4 regions of the Rhizomicrobium palustre genome follow, and region 2 is predicted to be linked to each of the others. Evidence: riboswitches for the same ligand, from Rfam matches in the RefSeq annotation. Region 2 holds a riboswitch; each other region holds the start of a gene.
The links. A riboswitch is a leader RNA that binds a small molecule or an ion and turns the genes downstream of it on or off. The one in region 2 is predicted to bind cobalamin.
Positions count from the first base shown of each region.

Region 1: another riboswitch for cobalamin. It lies ahead of metE (5-methyltetrahydropteroyltriglutamate--homocysteine S-methyltransferase); the one in region 2 lies ahead of FHS83_RS06450 (ribonucleoside triphosphate reductase).
Region 3: another riboswitch for cobalamin. It lies ahead of FHS83_RS11715 (TonB-dependent receptor plug domain-containing protein); the one in region 2 lies ahead of FHS83_RS06450 (ribonucleoside triphosphate reductase).
Region 4: another riboswitch for cobalamin. It lies ahead of FHS83_RS00950 (FecCD family ABC transporter permease); the one in region 2 lies ahead of FHS83_RS06450 (ribonucleoside triphosphate reductase).

Region 1 covers NZ_JAASRM010000001.1:2,408,046-2,411,997, forward strand. The annotation lists gene metE (5-methyltetrahydropteroyltriglutamate--homocysteine S-methyltransferase) at 1-1,334, opposite strand, end outside; cobalamin riboswitch at 1,480-1,689, opposite strand; gene FHS83_RS10835 (alpha-N-arabinofuranosidase) at 1,816-3,363, opposite strand; gene FHS83_RS10840 (ion channel) at 3,476-3,952, opposite strand, start outside.
Region 2 covers NZ_JAASRM010000001.1:1,424,642-1,428,593, reverse strand. The annotation lists gene FHS83_RS06460 (anaerobic ribonucleoside-triphosphate reductase activating protein) at 1-126, opposite strand, end outside; gene nrdD (anaerobic ribonucleoside-triphosphate reductase) at 152-340, opposite strand; gene FHS83_RS06450 (ribonucleoside triphosphate reductase) at 364-2,379, opposite strand; cobalamin riboswitch at 2,477-2,689, opposite strand; gene FHS83_RS06445 (VOC family protein) at 2,935-3,315, shown strand; gene FHS83_RS06440 (cysteine hydrolase family protein) at 3,399-3,929, opposite strand.
Region 3 covers NZ_JAASRM010000001.1:2,624,368-2,628,319, forward strand. The annotation lists gene FHS83_RS11710 (CheR family methyltransferase) at 1-182, shown strand, start outside; gene FHS83_RS11715 (TonB-dependent receptor plug domain-containing protein) at 219-2,087, opposite strand; cobalamin riboswitch at 2,229-2,386, opposite strand; gene FHS83_RS11720 (DNA-3-methyladenine glycosylase 2 family protein) at 2,477-3,934, shown strand; gene FHS83_RS19665 (methylated-DNA--[protein]-cysteine S-methyltransferase) at 3,912-3,952, shown strand, end outside.
Region 4 covers NZ_JAASRM010000001.1:228,886-232,837, forward strand. The annotation lists gene FHS83_RS00940 (hypothetical protein) at 1-24, opposite strand, end outside; gene FHS83_RS00945 (ABC transporter ATP-binding protein) at 106-858, opposite strand; gene FHS83_RS00950 (FecCD family ABC transporter permease) at 855-1,880, opposite strand; cobalamin riboswitch at 1,942-2,128, opposite strand; gene FHS83_RS00955 (ABC transporter substrate-binding protein) at 2,138-2,992, opposite strand; gene FHS83_RS00960 (aspartyl protease family protein) at 3,047-3,952, shown strand, end outside.

The DNA of each region.
Region 1 (3,952 bases), 980 kb from region 2:
GGGAAAGAGCCGATGGTGGTGGTGGGGTACAGCGGCAGGCCGAGATAGGCTTTTTGCGCTTTGCGCCGTTCGGGATAGGCAGAGGCGCGCGCCGTCATTTGCGGCGTCACCTCTTCCAGCCGCGCTTTCACCGCCGCATTGTGAATCTTGGGCGAGGTCTTGCGCTTTGCGGCCGCTTGCGAAGAGGCCTCCAAAGCGTCTGCCACCGCGCCGCGGCCTTCATTCAACGCCCGGCCGAGAATGGAAAGCTCATCCAGCTTCTGCACCGAGAAAGCGAGCCAGCTTTTCAGATCGGGATCGAGCCCGGTTTCCAACTCGAGGTCGATGGGCGAATGGATGAGCGAGCAGGACGGCGCCAGCATCACCTTTTCAGGCTTGCGCTTCGCCAAAACCTTCTCCGCCGTTTCAAGCTTGGCGCAGAGATCGCTGCGCCAGATGTTGCGGCCATCGACAAGGCCGAGCGACAGGGTGAGGTCCTCCGGCGCCTTGGCGAGCACGCTATCGAGCTGATCCAGCGCGCGCACCAGATCAAGATGCAGCCCCGCCACCGGCAGGGCCAGCGCGGTTTCGAGATTATCGCCAAGCCCGCCGAAATAGGTGGTGAGCATCAGCTTCACTTGGGGCACTTCGGCGGCCAGAGTCTGATAGGCAAAGCGCAGCGCTTCTTTGGCGGCGTCGCTTAAATCCTGCACCAGGCAGGGCTCATCGATCTGTACCCAGTCTGCGCCTTCCGCCGCGAGTTGCTTCAAGACCGAGGCGTAAACGGGCAGCAGCGCAGGCAGAAGCCGCAGCGTGTCGAACTTCTCGCCCGCGGGTTTGCCGAGAAGCAGGAAGGTGACCGGGCCGACGAGAACGGGGCGCGTGGCGATGCCCAGCGCCCTGGCTTCACGGAATTCATCCAAAGGCTTCGTCGTGCACTGCTCGAAATCCTGATCCGCCAAAAATTGCGGCACCATGTAGTGGTAATTGGTGTCGAACCACTTCGTCATTTCCTGCGCATGCAGGTCGCAGCCGGAGCGCCCGCGTGTGCCACGCGCCATGGCGAAATAGGTGTCGAGCGCCACCGGGCCTTTCGGCATCAGATAGTGCTCTGGCACAGCGCCCACCATCACACTGGTGTCGAGAACATGATCATAGAGTGAGAAATCATTGCTCGGGATGACATCGATCCCGGCGGATTTTTGCCGCTCCCAAGCCCCAGCGCGCAGCGCTTTGGCGCGAGTTTGCAGGACTTCCGCGCTGATCTGGCCTGACCAGAATTCTTCCAGCGCTTTTTTCAGTTCGCGGCGTGTCCCGATACGCGGGAAGCCGAGATTGGAGACAAGAATGGACATGGATACGCCTCGTTGAAGCGCCGCAAACGCGCGTGTTGCGCGGCGGCAGGTAAATCCAGTCCCGGAGGAGATTGAAAAGAACGCGTGCGAAATTGACCGGCAATCCTGCCAGCTCGCATGCGCCTCACCGGAGCACCCCGCCCGTGGACGTTCTTTCGCCGGGGCAGGTCTCCTGGCTCACGGGTCAGCGCGGGGGCCGGTCTTCCCAACGCTAAACCTGCGTCAGTGACATCATCGGCACCCACTCGCCGCTTACAGTTGCGGGGGCAGCTTCGGCATTGCCTCTCGGCGCACCGAATTCCCTCTTAGCTTCCGCCGGTCGTCTGACGGAAGAACCTCGACACGGACATTAAGAGGAAGAGGGGCAAGCCTGTCAACAAGCATATAAAGAAATCTTTATATCTTCATATGCGGTGTGCGGCGGGCAAAAAAACGGCGCCACCGTTTCGGGTAGCGCCGGAAGTCATCGTGAAAAGAAAAATCAGTTCAGCGTCAGCACCGTGACCGAGGCGGGCGCGAGCGTGATCGAAAGTGTGCCGTCCGTGACCGTGGCGGAGACCGCTTTCGGTTTTACCGTTTCGGGTGCGGTGAAGCTGTTCACGCTGTCGAGCTTGGGTGCGGAAAGAACCTCACCCTTTGCCGTGCCCAACGCGCCGGGCAGTTTCACGCTGAAGCTTGCAGGCGATTTGGCATCGATATTGGTCAGCGCGATGACGATCTTGCCGTCCTTGGTCTTGGCGGCGACCGCATCGACCTTCGGCAAGGTGATATCGCCGAATTTATAGGTGCCCGCATCGAAGCTCACCGGCAGGAAGGTGGAATCCTGGAAGGGCACATACATCTTGAAGAGATGATAGGTGGGTGTCAGCACCATCTTATTGCCTTCGGTCAGGATCATCGCCTGCAGCACATTCACCATCTGGGCGATGTTGGTCATGCGGATGCGGTCGGCATGGCGGAAGAAGATGTTGAGATTGAGCGCGGCCAGAACGGCGTCACGCTGCGAGTTCTGCTGCTGCAGGAAGGCGGGATTGGAGCCCGGCGTCGGCGCCAGCCACGCGCCCCATTCATCCACCGTCAGCGAGATCTTCTTTTCGGGATCGAACTTGTCCATCGCCGCCGCCTGTTTGGCGACCAGCGGCTCCATATGCAGCGTGTCCTTCAGCATGAAGGCGTATTCGTCTTCGCCAAAGCCGGTCGAGGGATGCGAGGGCGGCCAAGCGCCCCAGGTATAGGAATGCAGCGACATGCCGTTGATGTCGAACGACCAGCCATGGCGCTTCTTCCAGGTCTCCATTACCGCATCGGTCCATACCGTGTCATCGCCGCCCGGGCCTACCGCCACTTTCTGGGTCGGCACGGCGGTGTTGTAGTTGTTGACGAAGCGGGCATAGAGCTTCATCTGCTGGACGTAATCTTCCGGCGTCATAAGGCCGCCGCAGTCCCAGCTCTCATTGCCGATGCCGATATAGTGGACCGCATAGGGTTCGGGATGGCCATTGGCGGCGCGTTCCTTGCCGAGCGTCGCGGTGGTGGGGGCGGTCATATATTCCACCCAATCGGCGGCCTCCTTCACCGTGCCTGAGCCGACATTCAGCGAGATATAAGCCTCGGCGCCGATCAGCTTGGCGAAGGTCATGAATTCGTCGGTGCCAAAGGTGTTGGGCTCGGGCGCATTGCCCCAGGCCGCGTTCACGCGTGCGACGCGCTTTTTGCCGACGCCATCGCGCCAGTGATATTGGTCGGCGTAGCAGCCGCCCGGCCAGCGCACCACCGGCACATGCAAGGCTTTCAAGGCGCCAACCACGTCGTTGCGGATGCCGCCCGTATTGGGAATTTTGGAGGTCTTGCCGACCCAGATGCCATCATAGATCTGCGTCCCTAGATGTTCGGCGAATTGACCGAAGATGTGCCGGTCGATTTTGGCCCCTGGCTTGGCCGTATCCACCGAGACTGTGATCGTGCCCTCGGCCAAGGCCGGAATACTCACTAAAGATAAGGCCATGACCCAAGGAGCCAAGCGGCGCATATGTCCCTCCAATGTATTTGTATGAGAAATACATAGCGCGCCTTAAGCGTCCCGGCAACGCTCCTTATGGGCGCAGGCAGTCACGCTTTTTTGTTCGGAAGTCCCAGAGGGCTCAGGCAGTCTCGTCGCTGACCGTATCGTGGAATTTGGTGAGATCGACCATGCGCCGCCCATCCGGCAGGCGGGAGAGGATGTCCACCAGCCGGTGATTCCACAGGATGCGGTCCGGCTGATAGGAGTGGCGGGCGAAAACCATATCGGCCAAGGTCTCGTCCGTGCCGCTGAGGAGCACGATCAGCTCGCCCTGGCAGGCTTTCAGGCTTTCGGTCGTCTGACCGTAGAGCGGGCTTGTCTCATCGACCCGGTGCATCACCGTCCAGGAGAGGGCGAAGAGGGGGGAGTGCGCTCGCACCAGCGGCAGCTCCCGGAAGCGCCGCATCATCAGGCCTTCCTGTGTGGTGTGCTGCCAGGCATAGGTAAGCGAGACATTGGCCCCCAAGATCTGATTGCCGCGCTGATTGGCGGCACGGAACATCAAGGTCGGAACACCATCGAAATTGGTGATCACCGCGGCTTGGGAGAAGAGGAT
Region 2 (3,952 bases):
GGGGCAGCGAAGGTCAGGGTTATGGCAATAGGGGCAAGCCCAGGAGCAGCCTTGGGTGAAAACCGTCGCGACCAGCTCTCCTGGCCAGTCGCAGGTCGACCAAGGCTGCAATCCACCTACACGCAATGTTTGGTGTCCTTGCGCGGCAGCTTCACGCACAGCCGCATTTCGTTTCGACGAAATACTTGCGCTCGGCGAACTCACCGCGCTTGCCGCGGTTAAAAGAGGCGATGGGGCGGTGATAGCCCATCACGCGCGTCCACACTTCGCAGGGCTGGCGCTCTTCATCCTTCAGGATCAAAGAAGCATCGAGATCGGAAACGGAAACCTGCTGGTTCATAGCATTCATCCTGTTGGGGAGTTTTATTGCGCCGCCTGAGGAGCGGCAAGTTTTTTGGCGATCAGATCGGCATCGCATTTGGGGCAGAAGACATGCTCGCCCGCGATATAGCCGTGCTTGGGGCAAATCGAGAAAGTCGGCGTCACGGTGATATAGGGCAGCGAGAAATTGGTCAGCGCGCGGCGCACCAGCTTCATGCAGGCCTCACCCGAAGAGACGCGCTCCTGCATGTAAAGATGCAGCACCGTGCCGCCGGTATATTTGCGCTGCAGTTTTTCCTGCCGCGTTAGTGCCTCGAAGGGATCGTCGGTGAAGCCCACCGGCAACTGGCTGGAATTCGTATAATAGGGCTGATCGGCGGAACCGGCCTGCAGTATGTCCGGAAAGCGCTTCTTGTCTTCGCGGGCGAAGCGATAGGTGGTGCCTTCCGCTGGCGTGGCTTCCAGATTGTAGAGATGGCCGGTCTCTTCCTGGAAGGCGACGATCTTGGCGCGCACATGATCCAAAAATTCCAGCGCGAAGGCATTGCCCTGCATCGTGGTGATGTCTTCGGCATCGTTCGTGAAGTTACGGATCATCTCGTTGATGCCGTTGACGCCAAGCGTGGAGAAGTGATTGCGCAATGTGCCGAGATAACGCTTGGTATAGGGGAAAAGGCCGTTATCCATATGCTGCTGGATGACCTTGCGCTTGATCTCGAGTGTGGTGCGGCCGATGTCGAGAAGATTGTCGAGGGCGGCAAAGAGCGCTTGCTTATCGCCCTTATGCACAAAGCCGAGGCGGGCACAATTCACCGTCACGACACCGACCGAGCCGGTCTGTTCGGCCGATCCGAAAAGCCCGTTGCCGCGCTTTAAAAGCTCGGTGAGGTCGAGCTGCAAGCGGCAGCACATGGAACGCACCATGTTCGGCTTCAGCTCGGAATTGATGAAGTTCTGGAAATAGGGAAGGCCGTATTTCGCCGTCATTTCGAACAGACGTTGGGCGTTCTCGCTTTCCCAGGGAAAATCCGGGGTGATGTTGTAGGTCGGAATGGGGAAGGTGAAGACCCGGCCTTTGGCATCGCCCGCCGTCATCACTTCCATATAGGCGCGATTGATCGCGTCCATTTCGGTCTGCAATTCACCATAGGTGAAATCCATTTCCTCGCCGCCGATGATCGGCACCTGGTCGGCGAGATCTTCCGGGCAGGTCCAATCGAAGGTGAGGTTGGTGAAGGGCGTCTGTGTGCCCCAGCGTGAGGGCACGTTGAGGTTATAGATCAGCTCCTGAATGCATTGGCGCACCTCGTCATAGCTCATGTCATCCTTGCGGATGTAGGGCGCCATATAGGTGTCGAAAGAGGAAAACGCCTGCGCGCCTGCCCATTCATTCTGCAGTGTGCCGAGGAAGTTCACGATCTGGCCGATCGCGCTCGACATATGCTTCGGCGGGGCGGCTTCCACCTTGCCCGGCACGCCATTGAGCCCTTCGGTCAGAAGCGTGCGCAGCGACCAGCCGGCGCAATAGCCCGCCAGCATGTCGAGATCGTGGATATGGATATCGCCTTCACGATGGGCGCGTCCGGCTTCCGGCGGATAGACGTGGGAGAGCCAGTAATTGGCGGTCATCTTGCCGGAGACGTTGAGGATCAGCCCACCCAGCGAATAGCCCTGATTGGCATTGGCGTTCACGCGCCAGTCGGCGCGGTTGAGGTATTCGTTGATCGAGGTCTCGACATTGACCACGGTCTGCTTGTCGGTGCGCAGGCGGGCGCGCTTCTCGCGATAGACGATAAAGGCGCGGGCGGTGGCGAAATGGTTGGCGCTGATCAAGACCTGCTCGACCACGTCCTGAACCTGCTCGATATGCGGGGCTGATTCGGCAAAGCGGTGCGAGAGCACCTTCACCGCCTGAATGGCGAGAAGATCGGCCTCGTTTCCTTCGAATTCGCCGCTGGCTTTACCCGCGCGCTCAATGGCGGAGCGGATCTTGGCCGCGTCGAAAACTACGATTTCGCCGCTGCGCTTGACGACATGGCGAGGTGTACGGGCCGGCATAACCTGATCTTTCATGGGAGCGGAGACGCCACGTGCCTTCGCGGCGCGCAAATTCGCGCCGGCTTGGGCCCGCTGGTGCACCCCGCCCGGGGACTCGACATACGTTCAGGTTACGGCCGGTCTCCTGGCTCGCGGCGCTCCCACCGAGCCTTCCCGGCGCATCGCCAGTGGCTTTCTCGGCAAGATCCCGTCCCCAAAAACGCTGAGCACAGGGCCGCTTACAGTTGCGGGGGCAGCGCAGGCGTTACACCTGCTTCCCTTTTCACTCTTTGGAAAACTTCCTTAGAGAACCGTAACGCAGAACGACATGGTGTATGCGCCCCTGCTGAAACGTCAAGAAGTGGTGGGTGCGCATTTTGACCCGGACGAAAAATTTCACACTTGCCGGACAAAGCGTCACGCCGATTCTTGAGTGTGGAATCAAGCACTCGCACCCAAACGATGCGTGTCCGGCGTTGGCCGCATGCCCGCCCTGCCAAAAACGGGCAGCCGCTGTCCCGTTTTGGTCCTAGCCTCTCTGTGCCTGTGACTGACGGCAGAGGGAGGAAGGGACGCATGCTGGGCTATGTGACGATCGGCGCGCGAGATGTGGAAGCCTCCGGCAAATTCTACGACGCCGTGCTTGGTGCCATTGGGGAAGAACGCAAATTCGCCGACGGCGGCTGGATAGGCTATGGGCCCAAAGGGGAAGATAGCCATTACCTCTATCTCTGCTCGCCCTATGACGGCAAAGCGGCTGTTCCCGCCAATGGGCTGATGCTGGCCTTCAAGGCCAAGAGCAAAGCCGAGGTTGATGAAGCTTATGCCGCCGCGATGGCGAATGGCGGTAGCGATGAAGGCGCGCCCGGCTTTCGTCCGCCCGAAGGCAAGGAATTTTATGGCGCTTATATGCGCGATCCCACCGGCAACAAGTTTTGCGTCTATGTGAAGCAATAGAGGCTCATGCGCCCGCTTTTATTTTTCGTCATGGCCGGGCTCCGACCCGGCCATGACGATTCAGATGTTACGCCGATCCAGCTTTAAGCCCCGAAACTCACATCCGCGGCAAGCTTCAGCCGCGCGAAGCGGCCGTTCCAGATATGCTGCGTGTGGGCGATGATGGTCGCGGCGGGCAGGATCTGGCTGTCGAAGGTGGTGTGCGCGTCGGCCACCACGGTGACGCGGTAATGCCGATCGAAGGCGCTGCGCACGGTGGCATCGACGCAGTATTCGGTCTGCATCCCGCAGATGACCAGCGAATCGACCCCCGCCGCTTTCAGCTTTTGATCGAGGTCGGTGTCGTAGAAGCCGCTATTGCGCTTTTTCACCGTCACGCTGTCGCCCGGTTCAGGTGCGATATCGGAAACAAAGGCAAAGCCCGGCCCGTGCTTGTCGAACTCGTCGCCGGTCCCGCCATCATGCTGGATATAGAACACCGGCACTTGGGCGGCGCGGGCATTAGCGATGAGGTTTTTGATGCGTGCGACGACGGCCCACCCGTTGAGCGGGCCCGCGCCGTTCTCACCGCTGAACATTGCGTTCTGCACGTCGATGATGAGAAGCGCTTGCATAAAATATCTCCCGCCGGATCGTA
Region 3 (3,952 bases), 1.2 Mb from region 2:
CCAAGACGCGGTTCTCGGTGCTCGATCGCATCAGCGAGATATTGGCGCCGGATGGTGCCTTGCTGGTCGGACCTGCCGAGTCGCTCGTGGGCTACGAACTCGGCTATGTTCCGGCCGAGCATGCGCCAGGCCTGTTCTATCGAACCCGGCCTGTGCCGTTCCGGCGCCGTATCGCGGGCTAGCGCGCGTCCCTTAAGAACGCGCGCCACCCTATATCATCAGATTTTCGCGCGAATACCTGCCGTGAAGGTGCGCCCGATGGTGCCGTAGCCACCGGTCAGTTCATCACGGTTATCCGTCACGTTCTCAACCCGCCCGAACAGTTCGAGACCCTTGGCCAGGCTGTAGTTGGCGAAGAAGCCGAGTTCAGCGCGATCCTTGAGCTTGGTGAAGTGGCCGGCATCGTCGAAGCGGCTGCCGACATAGGTCAGCGAGGTGCCGAGCGACAGATCGCTGAGTGCCTGCCAGGTGAGCGTGCCGCTCACGCTATCATGCGGGCGGCGCGCCAGTTGCAGGCGGGTGATCTGGTTGAGGTTGGTGAGGTTGGTGTAGCTGAGGCTGGCCTTCAGGCCCTCCACGATCTCGCCAGAGGCTTCCACTTCGATGCCCTTCGCCAGCGAACGCGCTACGTTGTAGTAATAGCCGCCTTCATTGGCGCGCAGCGAGCAGGCGGTGGAGGTAACGCCCCAGCAGGAGAAGAAATCGATCTGGTTGGTCGTGGCGCGCGAGAAATAGGTCGCCGAAACCACCCAGCCGCCGACGGCCTGATCGATGCCCGCTTCCCAGCCCGTCGCCAGTTCCGGCTTCAGCTGGGTCACCGGGTTGGAGTAGGGCGAATAGAGCTGATACAGCGCCGGGGCCTTGAAGCCGTCGCCGATATTGGCGCGCAGCGTGGTGCCTTCCGCCAGTTGATAGGCGACATTGGCCTTGTAAGAGGTGTGATCGCCGAACTGGCTATTATGGCTGTAGCGGGTGCCGACCGTAACCGTCAGGTTCGAGAGCGGAGAAACCTGAAGCTGGCCATAGACGCCATCGACGCGCACCGCACCGCCGATCGCTGCCGCATCATACTGGCCCTTCTGGGCGAAGCTGGTGCGTTCATGCTCATAGCCGAAGGTAACGACATCGGTCTGGTTCAGCTTATAGCCGCCCTGATATTCGATGCTGGTGGTGCCGCCTTTGCCGTAGAAATCCTGCACGGTGTCAAAGGTCTTGCGGTCGCTGTCGCTGCGGCTGATGGACAGACGATTGGTGAAACGACCGTTCAAGAAATCGCCATTCACGCCGCCATAGAGCGCCAGAAGTTCATTGGTGCCGTATTGATGCGTATCGGCAAGGGTGTAGTTCGGCGGCGGGAAGCCATCGAAGCTGTCACGCGCACGGGTGTAATAGACGCGCGCGTCAACGCTCACTTCCTCAGTCGCGTGCCAGCGCAGATTGCCGGTGGCGCCGAAGTGATGATAGCCGTCCGCTTCCGAATTGCCATTGCGGCTGTCGGCAGCCGAGACGCTGTTGGTAGTGTAGAAATTCGCTGCCGCGCCGAAATCAAGCGTGGAATAGCTGCCCCTGGCCGCGGCGTTCACATGCACGGTGTCGAGCGAACCGGCTTCCGCCGTCAGCGTCGCCTTGTTTTCTCCGCCACGCGCGGTGACGAGGCTGATGACGCCGCCGATGGCATCGCTGCCATACAGCGTCGATTGCGGGCCGCGCAGCACTTCCACGCGCTCAAGACCATTGGCGAGCACGTCACCCATCAAGGCCTGGCCGGTCGGGGCAGAGGGATCATTGATGCGCACGCCATCCACGAGCACCACGGACTGGCCGACTTCGGCGCCACGCAGCAGGACCGAGGTGGTCTGGCCGACACCGCCATTGCGGATCACGGTCACGCCCGGCGCGGTCGCCAGAGCGTCCGACAGAATGACGGTTTGACGGGCTTCAAGATCGGATGCGCTGATCACCGAAATGCTGGCGCCGGTGACGGCGGCAGGCTCGGGCGTGCGTGTGGCACTGACGACGATGGTTTCAGCGCCCGCAGCCGAGGCAAGGCTCATCACAGCAGCGGATGATAAAAGTAGTTTACGCATGACGTTCTCCTGGTTTGCGCCAAGAGCCGGCACGCGGGATATCCCGCATGAACTCCAAAGATGGATCATACTTCCCGCGACGACTCCAATACTGTCGTCGCGACGGTTTCCCCCGCAGTTTTCGGCGCACCCCGGCCGGAAACAGGACGACAGCATCAGGCAGGTCTCCTGGCTTTCCGGGTCTTCGTCCGCTTCCGCCTTCCCGGGATATCCCAGTGGCGTTTGGAAGCGTTCTCGCCGGGCACAGTTGCGGGGGCAGCCGCTTTCGCGTTCCCTAAACCTGACACCTGGGGCACTGCTAGACCGCTTTTGGCCCTGGGGTCAACCGCCGGACGTAGACGTCCGAAAATGGCCAGACGAGGCGTGTCTTTTGCGCCATGATGGCCGCCATGGATATGCCACCTTTCGACATCTGCTACCGGGCCTTGGCGAGCCGCGATGCGCGCTTCGACGGACGTTTGTTTGTGGCGATTACGTCTACCGGCATCTACTGCCGCCCGATCTGCCCGGCCCGCACCGCAAAGCCAGAGAATTGCCGCTTCTTTCCGAGTGCTGCTGCCGCTCAAGAAGCAGGCTTTCGTCCCTGCCTGCGCTGTCGCCCGGAAATCTCGCCCGATGCTGCTGCCTGGCGCGGGACCTCCAATACCGTATCGCGCGCGCTTGCGCTGATCGCCGAAGGTCATTTGGATAGTGAGGCGAATATCGCAGAACTCGCCGACAGGCTTGGTGTTGGCGAACGCCAATTGCGCCGTTTGTTCGAGAAACATCTCGGCGCCTCACCGGTGGTCGTGGCGCAGACACGCCGTATCCTTTTCGCCAAGCAGCTTATTCAAGACACTGCTCTATCAATGAGCGAAATCGCGGAAGCCTCAGGCTTCGGCTCTGTCCGGCGTTTCAATGATGCGTTCCGCAAACTCTATGGCAAAAGCCCAAGCGAGCTTAGGGCGCGCAAAGCCGCGATAGGTGCGATCACCGTCAAGCTCGGCTATCGCGCGCCTTATGATTGGGATCAGATGATCGCGTTTTTGGGCGGGCGTGCGGTAGATGGTGTCGAGATCGCCGAGCCCTCGCGCTACGCCCGCACCATCTCGCTTCATGGGCATATGGGTGCCATCGAGGTGCGGCCAGGGAAGGGGCATCTTGTTGCAGCTATCCGCTTCGCCGAGCCGCGCCACTTGCTCGCGATTGTTGGGCGGTTGCGGCGCCTCTTCGATCTTGATGCGGATGTTGCCGCTATCGGCGCGCATCTTTCGGCGGATGCCCATCTCGCGCCGCTGATCGCCAAACGGCCGGGTTTGCGCACGCCGGGCACTTGGGACGCGTTCGAACTTGCCGTGCGCGCCATTCTTGGTCAGCAGGTGAGCGTGGCTGCGGCGCGCAAACTGGCCTGCAAGCTGGTGGCGCTGACCTCTCCCATACTGACGCCCGACATCACAGGCGACGAGCGGCTGAAGGCGATCTTTCCAGACGCCGTGCGCCTCGCCGCGGCCGATCTTTCCAGCTTCGGCATGCCCAACGCCCGAAAGAAGGCATTATCCGCATTGGCCGATGCGGCGAACGCCGATCCGCGTCTTCTGGATGTGCACGGCGCCTTCGAAACCGTCATCGCGCGGCTCACGCAGTTGCCGGGCTTCGGTCCGTGGACGGCGCAGTACTGGGCCCTACGCGCGCTGCGCGACAGCGATGCCTTTCCCGCCGCGGACCTCGCGCTTCTCAGGGCGATGGAGGAAGGTGGTGCGCGGCCAGCGCCCTCCGCCCTATTAGCGCGGGCGGAGAATTGGCGGCCCTGGCGGGCCTATGCCGCCCAGCATCTTTGGGCTCAGGATGCAGACCGTGCTTTATCATGACGCCTTCGACACGCCTTT
Region 4 (3,952 bases), 1.2 Mb from region 2:
AACCGCAAGCGGTCGCTTCACCATTTTCCCCTCCCCAACTGCACCCCATCATAAGTCAGGGCGCGTCCCTCGGGGAGGCTGCGACATTTGTGATTTTTATGGGACTTATATCCGGCGATAAGCGCCATGCGACTCGGCACGGACGATCTGGAACACCCGTGCCAGGGTAGCGTCGGCCAGCGCCTCTGCCGGCGGGCCTTCCGTGTCGAGGCGGCCGCCGGACATCACCAGCACCCGGTCGCAATGGCTGCCCGCCAGGGCCAGATCGTGCAAGGTCAGGATCACCGCCGTGCCCCGCGCCGCCTCTTCCCGCAGCAGATCCATCAGACGGAGCTGGTGGGAGGGATCAAGATAGGCGGCAGGCTCATCGGCGATCAGGATATCGGCCCCGGTCGCCAGCGCGCGGGCGAAGAGCACGCGGGCGCGCTCGCCAGCCGAAAGCTGGTCCATGCGGCGGGCGACGAATTCGGCGGCGTCGGCACGGGCCAGTGCATGGGCAACAGCCAGCTCGTCAGAGGCAGCCGATCGCTGGAATGGCGCGCGATGCGGCAGGCGGCCGAGCATCACCACCTCGCTCGCCAGCATGGGCCAGCGCGCATCCCCGCCTTGCGGCAGATAGGCCATATGGCGGGCCAGAGCTGTGCGATCCCAATCGGCGAGCGGACGACCGAGGATACGGATATTGCCGCGCGTGAGTTTCTGAAAGCCCAGCACAGAGCGCAGCAGCGTCGTCTTGCCCGCGCCATTAGGGCCGACAATGCCGGTCACCTCGCCCGCATTGATGGCCACCGAAACAGCGGAGACTGCATTGCGGCCCGCAAAGGCGACCGAGACGTTTTCAAGCTCAAGGGCGCTCATACGTCTCTCCTAAGCTTCAGGATCAGCCAGAGGAAGAAAGGCGCGCCAAACATAGCCGTGACGACGCCGAGAAGGAGCTGCCCATCGGGCGCGATCAGGCGCAAGGCGACATCCGCCCCTGCCACAAGTGCGGCGCCACCAAGCGCGGATGGCAGAATGAGGCGGGAGGGCTGGTGGCCATAGAAGGGGCGCAAAAGATGGGGCACGACGAGGCCAACAAAGCTTACCGCGCCCGCCACCGCCGTGGCCGCGCCCGTCGCCAGCGCCACACCAATTACCACCCGGCCCCGGATCGAGCTCACACGCACGCCAAGGCTCTCAGCGGTTTCCTCACCTAGCGTGAGGGCATCAAGGCCGCGCCCCGTCGAGACCAGAAGCGCGAGCCCAAGGGCCGCGAGCGGCACGGCATAAGCGAGATCGTGAAGGGTGCGGTCTTTCAAGGAGCCCAGCATCCACAGCACCATCTCGCTCATGGCGTAGGGATTGGCGGACATGGAGAGCGCAAGCGCGGTGAGCGCGGTGGCGAAACTGGAAATCGCGACACCGGCCAAAACCAACGCCACCGGCCCTGCTCCGCTTTTGGAGAGTGCGAAAAGCAGACCTGCGGAGACCAGCGCCCCCAGGATCGCAAACAGCGGTAAGGCTAAGGGATGAGTGGCGACAAGGCCGAAATAGAGCGCCACCACAGCGCCGAGTCCAGCGGTGGAGGTGACGCCTGTGACGCCAGGCTCTGCCAGAGGATTGGCAAAGAGGCCCTGCAGCGCGGCGCCGCTCGCCCCCAACGCCGCGCCGACCACTAGCGCGAGGGCCGCGCGCGGCAGACGGATTTCCTGCGCCACGATGCCAGCCGTGCCATGACCATCGATGAGGCCTTGCAACAGCGCCATGGGGGAAAGGCCGGTCGGGCCCAACAAGAAAGACCACGCCCCGAAGAGAAGCGCGGTCAAAAGCAGAAGCAGCGTGAGGCGGGCGTCTCTGCTGACGCTTTTGCCTCGCACCGAGGAAATCACTGTCGCGTCCATCGCGGCCTTTCTGTCGCCGCGGCCGTGAAAACGGCTATCCCCCGGCACACCCCGGCCGGATGATGGACGACACGCGCCGGCAGGTTTCCTGGCTTTGCGGCTCGATATGCGGGGCCTTCCCAGTCAAAGACCAGTGGCCGACCGCGCGAGGCGCCGCTGACAGTTGCGGGGGCAGCCACGGGATTTCCACCCGCGTTCCCTTTCCGGTGCGCTGGGGTCGAATCTAAGCCATCACGGCTCAGCCGCCAACCCCAGGGCTAGTCCCTAGAGGTGCGCGCCCGCTTGGCGAGGCCGAGAAGTGGGGCGGCGCTCTGAACCGACCAGGGGCCGGGGCACATCAAGGGTGTGAGGGTGAGGAATTCCATATGGGTCCGCCCCTCCAGCGCCTTAAACGCCGGGTGGTGCAGGACGGCATAGGCCCGGGCGGAGCCGCTTTTCTCCTCCCCCCCCAGGATGAGAAGCTCGGGCGCGGTGGCTATCACCGCCTCGACCGGCAGTTGCCCGGCCCGGGTCAAGGCATTGGGCGGGGCGGCATTAACGATCCCGGCAAGGCGCAGAACCTCGTCGGTCACCCCCTGCACCTGGGCATAGCCTTGCGGCTCGTAAAGAATGGCCGAGACTGGGGGATGGGGCGCGGCTGCCTTAGCCCGCGCCACCCTCACATCCATTTCTGCCACCAGCGCCTTGGCCTTTCCGGGGGCGCCGAGTTCATCGCCCAGCATCAGGGTGATCTGACGGATTTCGGTAAGGCTGTTGGCCCAAGGCACGTCCAGGATCTGCACCCCGAGCCGCTGCAAATTCTGATGCAGGCGCGGATTGGTCCCCGCATACATCACGACGAGATCAGGGTTTTTCGCCATCACCGTTTCAGTGGAGGGGCGGATGACCGGCAGGCCAAGGGCCGCATCGGCGATGGTTGAGACGACCGGGTGGCGGTCCACCGCTTCATAGGAGAGCGCGGCAATGCGCTCCTTCGGCAAAAGCCGGAAGACATACTCGTCGGTGCAGAGGAAGGTGGAGACCACGCGCTGGGGCGCCGCCTCGGCATTACAAGTGAGGAAGCTCGTAAAAAAACAGGCAAGAACGGCAATGGTCCTATGATGGCTACGCATATTGTCGTTTCCTGATCCCGTTCCTACATCCTGGCGATCCAGAGGGGATAGCACATGAAATCGAAGATTGCCGCACTCGCGTTCTTAACCGCGACCAGCATGGCCGCGCTTGCCGCGGGCGCACCAGATGAAATCTTGAAGGCCAATAAAACAGCCATGGGTGGCGTGGCCTGGGATAGCAAAGCCACGCTGAAAACCGAAGCCAGTTATGACGGTCAGGGCTTGAAGGGCATCACCCACAGCCTTTCCGATCTGAAGGACGGGCGCACCATTAGCGATTTCGATCTTGGCCCCTTCAAAGGCGCCGAAGGCTTTGACGGAACCGCACCATGGGAGCGCGATAGCTCGGGAGACATTTCCGAGAAAAAAGGTGGCGACGCGCTGGTAGTGGCGGTGAACGATGCCTATCGCACTTCCAACAAATGGTGGCTTGCCGATCATGGCGGCGCCAGCATCGAAGGCAAAGGCGAAATCGCCGATGCGAACGGGCGCTATGACGTGCTTATCATCACACCCAAAGGCGGCAAGGCTTTCGAAGCCTGGTTCGATGTGAAGACGCATCTGCTTGCGAAAATCGTTGAACAGCGGGGCTCGCAGAAAATCATTACCCAGATTTCCGATTACCGCCCCGAAAGCGGCGTGCAGGTGCCGCATAAGATCGTCATCGATCAGGGAGCCGGCGAAAAATATCTGCAGACCCTGATGACGACAAAGGTCGAGTTCTTAGGCCCGCAGCCCGCCAGCGCCTATGCCAAGCCGGTATTCGCGATCAACGACTTCGGTATCGAGGGCGGCGCGTCCTCTGCCACAATGCCGATCAAGATCATCAACAACCATATCTATGGCGAAGCGAAGGTGAACGGCAAAGGTCCTTACACCTTCATCTTCGATACCGGCGGGCGCAACATCATCACCCCTGCCGTCGCCAAGGAAATCGGACTGAAGGTGGAAGGCAGCCTG